DNA from 2 places in the Lysinibacillus sp. VIII_CA genome. Region 1 is predicted to be linked to the other one. Evidence: riboswitches for the same ligand, from Rfam matches in the RefSeq annotation. Region 1 holds a riboswitch; the other holds the start of a gene.
The links. A riboswitch is a leader RNA that binds a small molecule or an ion and turns the genes downstream of it on or off. The one in region 1 is predicted to bind cobalamin.
Positions count from the first base shown of each region.

Region 1 (5,115 bases):
AAAAAGGGACTATATCTATCAGCCAAATAATAATAGTCATCGTTATGGCGTATTTCGGCTGGATTAATAAAAGTCCAACAAGTGTAACGCCTCCAATAATGAAGCTTACAAATAAATGTGCTTTCATATAGCCTAATGTTGCATCCTTTAAACGGTTTAAAATAATTTTTATTTTCTTTGCTGTATTAGGCTTTAAATACTTATAAGTAATGCGCTTCAATTTTGGCAGATCAAGCATAAATAGGAATAGGGCAATCATATAGACGAGAAGACTGATAAATAGCCTTGGAATCTCTGAAAAGAAGGCTGAAACTTTGCTATAATTAAAGAAACTTAAAAAAGTTTCTTCAATTTTCTTTATGAAATCCATTGTGGTTTTTTGAAGCGAAGTACTAACTTCAGGTGGAAAGTCTTCAGTGTATTTAGAAATATTTTCTTGCATATGAAGCCACATATCTGATAGCTTGGAAATATAATAGGGAGCTTGCTTAGACAATAAAATTATTTGCGTCATGATCTGTGTAATTGAAATATAGCAAATAATAGAAATTATAATGACACTCACTATGTATATAAAGGCAACTGCAATTTTTCGAGACATTTTCCAGCGCCTTTTAAAGAACATGACGATCGGTTCAAGGAAAAATGCGCTAATAGCTGCTAATATTAACGGCATAGATACAGGAATAATAAAATAAGCAGCTATAATTAGTGACAGAATCACTAGCAATCGAAAAATCAATTTCCTAGCATTAAATTTATTCATAAACTCACCTTCTTTGCGAAAAAAATTAAGTTAAGTGTACCATAAATAAAGTTTAATGACGTTCTGAAACAATAAAGGTAGGGATAAATTATGGAAAAAGAGATTTTGCAACTTTTTAATAATCTAACAGAGCGTAATCGAGATATACAATATGAATCTTACGAGGAACTGATGAAAATTCTGCAGGAGCCCGTAGATTGGACATATGCAGTGTGGGAACAGCTTGTACAAGCACTTACATATAAAAATGGCCATGCCCGTGCACTTGCCGCGCAAATTTTATGTGCTTTAGCTGCAAACAGTGATCCCGAAGAAAGAGTATTGGAAGATTTTTTAAAGATTTGGGCTGTGACCTATGATGATAAGCCTGTCACGGCAAGGCATACATTACAAGCTATTTGGAAAATTGGTTTAGCAGGCCAAGTACAAAGCGATTTAGTTGTATCTTTTTTAGCCAAGAGATTTCAAACTTGTTTAGATGAGAAGCATCCTACTCTCATTCGCTATGATATTATTGTATCCTTAAAAAAATTATATGATCATACGAGTGATTCTAAATTATTAGACATAGCACATCGATTAATTAATGAAGAGCAAAATGTTAAATATAAAAAGAAATATAAGTCAGCCATCCGTTCCTAGTAACGAGATGGTGTTTTTTGTGCAAACTCTTTGGTTATTGGAGAATAGTCAATTATAATATATGAAAAAAACAAAAGGGGTTAGGGAATGAGCATTTATAATTATTTAGTACGAAAGCCGAATGGTGAAATTTTATCAATGGAAACATTTCGCGGAAAAACATTGCTAATAGTTAATACAGCTAATCAGTGCCGATTTACATATCAATTTGAAGACTTACAAAAAATGTACGATAAATATGGAAAAAATAATTTTGTCGTTCTAGGTTTTCCTTGTGATCAATTTGGCCACCAAAATCCAGAAGATGGAGAGGAAACTGCGCATCTTTGTAAAGTAAACTACGGAGTTACGTTCCCCATTTTTGAGCTTATCCAAGTAAATGGTGAGACGACACATCCTTTATTTAATTATTTAAAACATGAAGTCGATTTCCGTGAATTCGGGAAAGCAAGCATGCAGGAGAAAATGCTGGCTGAGGCGATCGTTCAATTTGCTCCAAGTTTTTTAGATGGTCGAAATATTCGCTGGAATTTTACTAAATTTTTAGTAGATGCAAGCGGAAAAACCGTAGCTCGCTTTGAGCCTACAGACTCACAGCTTGATATTGAGCAAGCAATTGAAAAAGTATTATAGTCGAGTAACTTTAATGCTATGATATCGCCTATAAAACGAGTATACTTTTTGTACGTAACTATTTTTTCCTATCAATCTATGATAAACTGCATTACAAGTGAATTATTCTTGCAGAATAAAGGTGCTTGCTAGCATAATCGGGAATTCGGTAAAAGCCGAAGCTGTTTCCGCAACTGTAAGTACAGCCATTATAAAGATTAGCCACTGTTTCGTAGGAAATGGGAAGGTTCTTTATAGCTATTATATATTTCATATAATAGCATTGTACAAGCCAGGAGACCGACCTTTATTTGAACGTATAACAACTCTTCGGAAGCTAGGAGGATATACGGCAAATACATAGGCAGTGTCGTGTTTGTATGACAATCATTATGTTATTTTCGTCGTTCCTTTGCGTGAGGAGCGACGTTTTTTTATGTACTGAACAAGCGAGAATTTTCATTTGGAAAAATGGGGGGATAGTAGATTGAAAAAAGATGCACGTTATTCTTGTTATCCTTTTATGCGTGAGAGGGCTTCAACTGTCGATTTTGAGATTCGCACAGATAGTTTAACAACGCATATAGGGGTTGCACTAGCTGTAGTGAAGAAAGAGGATGTCCAGGCTGTTGCAGATGATTTAATGCAGATTTTACCTATGGCTTATCATGTTAATGGCTCTGTTCGTGGAAAGCTAGCAGTTACAGATGAAGATCTATCCTGGTTAAGTGCGCGCTATGATTTTTATGTTCGTCATGTGAAGGATGAGATTCAAAATTTTGTTTTACCTCAAGGAACAGAGGCGGCGGCTGCTCTACATCTTTGCCGTAGTGAGGCGAAAAAATCGTATCGAACTTTACACAAGGTTTCAGAAGAACAAGAGGTGCCGTCTATTCTCTTTGATTATTTAGGCTTATTAGCCAATGTATGTTTTGTAATGGCTGTCTATATGAATCAACAAGCCGGAATAGCTGAAATTCCGTTTATGAGTAAATCCTATCCAATGAAAAAGAAAAAGGTGAATAATAATGAAGAAACTATTTAATTTACACTGGCTATCGGTCTTATTGCTAGCGCTCGTTTTAGCAGGTTGTGGTACCGCGGGAGATACAAAAAATAAGGATGTGTCTCAAGATGAACAAAAGATTGAGCAAACAAGTTATAAAGTAACCGATGATCGTGGTGTGGAAATAGAGTTTAAGGAAGTGCCAAAAACAGTTGTGTCTTTACAACCTAGTAACACAGAAATTCTATTTGCACTAGGGGTTGGCGATAAAATTGTAGGTGCCACTGAATATGATACTTATCCAGAAGCAGCTCAAAAAATCGAACGTGTTTCTGATACTGTGAATTATAACAGTGAGCGAATTATAGCGTTAAAGCCAGATGTTGTGATTGCGTATACGATTGGTAAGAAGGATGCACTTAAGCCACTCGAAGATGCAGGAATTAAAGTGTTTGTTATTCAATCAGCGGCTACATTCGATGATGTATATGGAGATATCGAACAAATTGCTGCCGTTATGGATGTGAAGGAAAAAGGAAAGGCATTAAACGAAGAAATTAAAGCAAAAATCGCTGATGTGAAAACAAAGGTTAAAGAAGTAAAAACACCCAAAAATGTTTATTTAGAGATTAGTCCAAAGCCTGAAATATATACAGCAGGCTCTAGCACTTTCCAACAAGAAATATTAAATACGGCAAATGTAAAGAATGTGTTTGCAGATTTAAATGGCTGGAAGCTAGTATCTGAGGAAGATGTTATTGCGAGAAATCCAGACGTCATTTTAACAACAGTCAACTATACAGAAAATCCAATTGGAGAAATCCTTGCTCGTGATGGGTGGAATACGGTATCAGCTATTCAAAATAAGGCAGTTCAACCCCTTGACACAGATATCTCAAATCGCCCAGGTCCGCGTATCGGTGAAGCAGTTGAGCTAGTTGCTAAAGCTGTGTATCCAGAGTTATATAAATAAGATCGTAGAAAATGCTAGTTGTTTATTACAGCTAGCATTTTTTATTTTATTACCTAGTGTGAAAATTGGTATTCATGTAGTTTGTTCGATAGAATAAAGATAAGAACACTTATTAATATAGGGAGGTGTAGTTCAGTGAAGCAAGTACAAAAAAATATTTCGTTTGAGGCCGTTTATAATTTCCGAGATATGGGGGGGTATCAAACGAGAGATGGGCGTGTTATAAGGGAGGGCTTATTTTATCGCTCCGCCGCACTTGGTAAAATGACATCTACAGATAAAGAATTATTTGAAACATTAGGTATTAAAACAATTTTTGATTATCGTGACACGAATGAAGTACAACATAACCCTAATCCTGTATTTCCACAAACTCGATATATTCAAATCCCGGCGAAGGGAAAGCATGCTTTTGAAATGCCAACAAATACAGGTGGTAGAGAGTTTTATAAAGTAGTTAACGCTGATATGTTCAAGGACTTTTATGCACAAATGCCTTTCCATAATCCCTCTTTTAAGGAATTAATGTTGACGATACAAAACCCTGATAATTTAGGACTAGTCCATCATTGCGCAGTTGGAAAAGACCGAACAGGAATTGGCGGAGCTCTTATTCTATTGGCTTTAGATGTACCTGAGGAAACCATTATGGAAGACTATTTAGATACGAATATCCATTTGCGTCCCATGGTAGAAAGAATGGCTCAAACGATTGAGCACCAATATAACGAACAAGAATTACAGCAATTTTATGCTTTAATGTCTGCTCGTGAAGACTACTTACAGGCAGCACTTGACGCTATGGATCATCGTTATGGCTCAAAGACAGCCTTTTTGGAGCAGGAGTTTGGCCTAACAGCCGATAAGCGTGAGCAATTACAGTCCTTTTGCTTAATTTAAATAAAAACCCTTTCACAAATTTAGTGAGAGGGATTTTTTATGTGGAAGCGCTGTCTTCCTATAAATCTCTTTACAGTCTGAAATTTTATGATAAGATACAATAGATTTTTAAGAAAAGTGTAGGAGAAGTGAAGGTATTGGCAGACACAATGAAAGGAACGAATAAGTTAAGTCTATTCCATTTAACATGGCCTATCTTTTTAGAAGTATTTTTAT
Region 1 is NZ_JBNFXM010000005.1:103,509-108,623, reverse strand. Features, by position in the region: gene ytvI (sporulation integral membrane protein YtvI) at 1-766, opposite strand, end outside; gene ACP3VS_RS09325 (hypothetical protein) at 857-1,408, shown strand; gene ACP3VS_RS09320 (glutathione peroxidase) at 1,496-2,041, shown strand; cobalamin riboswitch at 2,144-2,343, shown strand; gene ACP3VS_RS09315 (hypothetical protein) at 2,508-3,065, shown strand; gene ACP3VS_RS09310 (ABC transporter substrate-binding protein) at 3,049-3,999, shown strand; gene ACP3VS_RS09305 (tyrosine-protein phosphatase) at 4,135-4,899, shown strand; gene ACP3VS_RS09300 (MATE family efflux transporter) at 5,049-5,115, shown strand, end outside.

Region 2 (5,115 bases), on a different contig from region 1:
CTCCTTTGTATTGTCATTTTCTATGCTCTACTACAATATTTCGACACCCTAAGTATTATTCCTGCTACTCGATCGATTTTTTTACTAGTTCCCAATCAGCATTCGATTTTGTTCTGCGATAAAACTTATAAAAAGGTTCATTGGAACGAGCTTGGTCCTGATAAAGACGAATGATTTGTAGCAAAAAATCTTCAATATGGTCGATCCCTACTCTCTTTGCAAAGAGAGTACCCGCCTGTGCTTTCGTCCCCATAGGAATGGCTCCTAGATAAACATCAAAGCTCTCATGCTGATAGACCAAACCGATGTCATCATATGTGGGATTATAACAGGCGGATGCACAGCCATTCACATTGACTCGCATTCTTACAGGCACGGTTATACCATCCAGCGCCTGATAGAGCTGTTCTGTTTGAGGAACTGCTTCCATTTTTTCACCGTCACAAAAATCACATGCTTTCATAACAATATGAGGCCCTGACGATGCAACAAACAGTCCAGCCTCCTGTAAGGCACGGGTAGCTTCAGTTAATTCGCTAGAGGGAATCGATAATAATATGCTATAGGAAGCCGAGTATTTAATGGCTCCCTTCTCCCCTACAATTTCTGCTATTTTTTGAAATTGGGCTGGTGTGTAATGCTTATTGATAATGCCAGGGCTTACTGCTAATCGCGAAAATCCACCTTGCTGATTAAGGGTCTCAAATGTTTTATCTGGTATGTTTTGACGAAATGCGTTCAATAGTTATCGCTCCTTAAGAAAAAGGAGCTAGCACTTTGCTAGCTCGAAATTTTTAAAAGTTTTCTGGGTAGAAGCCCTTAGCTAAAATTTGAATGGCCTCTGCTGCACGGACCCCTTCAGATGCCGCTGAAAGTGGAAGGATGACAAAGCGATCATTTTTGACTGCTTCCATTTCCTTCAAGGCTGGATCATTTTTTAAGAAATTTATCTTTTGTTCAGCCGTTGTTTCACCATAATTAATTATGACAACCACCTCTGGATTGCGATCTACTGCATCTTCCTTCGACACGGTTGTCCACCCTGACTCCACATCTCCAAAGATATTTTGACCGCCAGCGATTGTCACCAGCTCATTCATAAAGTTTTGGCCAGCTGTGAATACATCTTTTTCACCACTGTCAAAGACTAGCACACGTAAATTTTCTCTATCTTTTGGTAATTTAGCTTGAACTTCTTCGACATCTTTTGTCATTTGTTCAATGAATGCTTCGCCGCGATCTTCCACGCGGAATATTTCTGCAATATGACGAATATCAGTGAAAATATCCTCTAATGTTGGCTTTGTCATATTAGAAGCTGTATGTAAATACGTATGAATTCCTAATTCCTCAAGCTCCTCTGGTGTTCCTACACCTTTTTCACCAAAGCCACTTTTCCAGCCTGCATACAAGAAATCTGCCCCGGCATCAATGACTTGCTCCTTCGTTGGGTATTGATCTGAAAGAACAGGAACTTTATCGTAGGCTGCTTGAAGCGGCTCGTAGATTTCGTCATCTAAATAAGCAGTCCCTACCATGGAATCCTCTAGCCCTAATGCAAGCATAATTTCTGTCACATGCTGATTTAAGCTGATTGCCTTTGTAGGTGCTTCCTTATAGGTTTGGGTAGTTCCATTATTTTTAATGATTACCTCAGTCGTTGTCGCCTCAGACGGTTCAACTTTTTCAGTTTGCGTTGCTGAATCAGGCTTGTCCTTTGTACCACACGCTCCTAAAACTGCGATGAGCGCGATGAGCATGACCAGCCATATACTTCTCCATTTTTTCATGTCCTTTTCTCCTTTGTTGTCATAAATATAGAAAGAAATCAGAGACTTCTTTGCTACCAGGATCATTGGAAGGGCATAAAAAAACCCTCTTGTCGCCAAGAGAGTAGCATAGTGAAAAAACGGTATAGTTACCTTTATCACTATCCCCATCCTCGTGGTTCTTAGTTAGCATACACATACTGGCAGGTATCCTGGCTTAGGTTCATCATCTATACACCTTCCCATAGTTAAACTACAGTGGCATCCTGTATAGACTCCCCATTTACAGTTGCGGGACAGCATCGGAATTACACCGATTTCCCTTTTAAGCAAAATGACAAATGCCATTTGCACCAATATGTTCTATTCATTCTATTGATAGACTAGCAGTTCATGAGTTAATTCGCAATCAGAGTAAATTGCAAAATCTGCAATCATCATTATATTAGCACTATTTCGACAAAAAGACGAATCATTTTACAAGAATTATTTGTGCTAGTATTCTGATACAATGAGAACATAGCCACCTATAGAAACGAGGATTTAGTATGTACAAGACGATTGGGGTTCTTGCTCATGTTGATGCAGGAAAAACAACCTTTTCTGAGCAAATGCTTTATCATACCAATAGTATTCAAGCGCGGGGGCGTGTCGATCATCAGGATGCCTATTTAGATAATCATGAGCTTGAGCGTAAACGTGGCATTACAATATTTGCCGAGCAAGGTCGCATGACTATCGGCGACGATACATATACGCTGATCGATACACCAGGGCATGTCGATTTCTCCCCTGAGATGGAGCGTGCCATTCGTGTCATGGATTATGCCATCATTATTATTAGTGCTGTAGAGGGTATACAGGGTCATACAGAAACTGTATGGCAGCTTTTACGGAACTATCATGTCCCTACATTCTTTTTTATTAATAAAATAGATCGTGACGGAGCAGATGTGAGAGCTGTTATGACTCAGCTGCATAAGGATTTCTCAGAACATGTAATCCTCATAGATGAACCACTGCAGGAAAACTATGTTTCAAGCACGATTATGGAATGGCTGGCAGAGCGTGATGAAGAACTGCTAGATAACTTTTTGAATGAAACATTGGAACATCGCCAATGCATGACTAGACTACAAACGATGATTAAAAATGAGGATGCCTTTCCTTGTTTTATAGGTTCTGCGTTGAAGGATGAAGGCATTGAGGAATTTATTGCTCAACTTCCATTCCTAACGGGTACTCACTTCGAGCCAGAAGCACCTTTTCAAGGAGAGGTCTTTAAAATACGCCATGATGGACATCAACGTTTAACGTTCATCAAGGCCCTTACAGGCAAGTTACATGTTCGGGATGAATTTACATTTGGAGATATCACAGAAAAAGTAACAGAAATTCGCCTATATAACGGCAGTCGATTTGAAACTGTTCAGCAAGTTGAGGCTGGTGAAATCTTCGCTGTTAAAGGGCTCAGTCAGGCAAATATTGGGGATCGAATTGGCAGTAAATTGCTATCACTGCCCTATGAGCTTGTCCCTACATTACAGGCAAAAGTTCAATATGAGGGTGAGCAACATATAAAAGAAGTATTAAGGATTTTCCGTTTACTAGAGGCCGAGGAGCCGTCATTGCGTGTCGTGTGGCAGGAAAAATTTCAGGAAATCCATGTGCACATAATGGGTGTCATTCAGTTAGAAGTCCTGATTGACGTGTTATTGAAACGTTTTGCATTACACATTTCTTTTGGAGAGCCGCAAATATTATATATGGAGACAATTGGGACAACCGTTACAGGCTACGGTCATTTTGAGCCACTCAAGCATTATGCAGAGGTTCATTTATTAATGGAGCCTAATGAACGCGGAGCAGGAATTACCTTTAGTAATGCCTGTCATGCCGATGATTTATCAGTGGGCAACCAGCGTCTCGTTGAGAAGCACTTGTTTGAGCGTGATCATCACGGCTTACTCACAGGCTACGCCGTCACAGATATTCATTTTACGCTATTAACGGGGCGTGGTCACAATGAGCATACCTCTGGTGGTGATTTCCGAGAAGCTACTTTCCGAGCACTACGTCAAGGACTAGAACAAGCACAGAACATCCTGCTTGAGCCATATTATCGCTTTAAAATGAAAGCTTCCAATGATTTTATTGGCCGTATGATGACTGACATTCAACAGGCTGCCGGCACATTCGACGACCCAGACCTCACCGAAACTGACGTTGTTTTGACAGGACGTGCACCTGTAGCAACCTTTATGAGCTATAGCACAATCTTTGCTGCCTATACCAATGGGAAAGGCTCACTTACCCTCCAATTTGATGGCTATGATGTGTGTCATAATGCAGAAGAAGTAATAGCCCAGATAGGCTATGATAAAAATGCGGACCCTGAATACAGTTCTTCCAGCATTTTTTGCGCTAAAGGCAAAGGCTATACTGTCCCTTGGCAAGAGGCTCAAGCAGCCATGCACTGTCAGGGATAAGTCAAGTAAAGTATTTGCAAGGACGGTGTGTTAGGCTAATAGCCTCAGATGAAGCATGATACGCTGGCATAAATAAAACAAGCCCCCCGCTTCATGGAGGGCTTGTTTTCATATCGCACCGACAGCTTTCTTTGAGGGCTTATGGACCTGATAAGCAGGTTCAACCACCACATAGCCCTGCGTATTAGTGAAGTCGATTAAAACTTTACCAGGCTGACTTTTTAATAGTTGTAGTTGATCAATTAATGTTAACAATAGCTCATGGCCGTTCCCTCGTGGATGCCAATTTAAGTGATCACTATTTAATTCCTGAACCGCATCCAGAAATTGTTTATATTCCTGCTGCGCGAATGCGATTAGTTGATCCTGATGAGAAATTTCCATTAAATCATTTATATAAGTTTCATAAAAACGTATAACAATCGAGCATAGTAAGTCATTGACACGTGCAGCGCTTAACACGGGATTGGGCTCTTGTGAAAGGCGATCAAGGTTAGGCTTTGCTCGTGTTGAATCAATGCGTGTAATTAAGTGATAAGGTTCCCCGTTCACCTCATATATAATAGGGTTCGTCGGCATATACATCATAAAGCTATTCGTCTTCGTTTTCAGTTGATCCGTTAACGTTGCCAGAGCAAAAAGATGGCCTTCTACCTCACCATTTCTTATCCAAATAATGTCTTTATTATATAAAATTCGCTCAAAAAAGCGGTTGTTGCGAATCAGCTTCGTTGCTAATAATTGGTCAATCAGTGATTCAACCACCATTCTTGTTTTCGCTTTTTTAGCAATTTCTGTCCTTGGCTGCTTACAAATGGTCATATCTACAAAAGGCGTTTCCTGTGTTATCGTTGCAT
Region 2 is NZ_JBNFXM010000015.1:92,913-98,027, reverse strand. Features, by position in the region: gene ACP3VS_RS17745 (precorrin-3B methylase) at 65-742, opposite strand; gene ACP3VS_RS17740 (ABC transporter substrate-binding protein) at 795-1,790, opposite strand; cobalamin riboswitch at 1,955-2,142, opposite strand; gene ACP3VS_RS17735 (elongation factor G) at 2,318-4,258, shown strand; gene ACP3VS_RS17730 (hypothetical protein) at 4,367-5,115, opposite strand, start outside.
Region 2: another riboswitch for cobalamin. It lies ahead of ACP3VS_RS17740 (ABC transporter substrate-binding protein); the one in region 1 lies ahead of ACP3VS_RS09315 (hypothetical protein).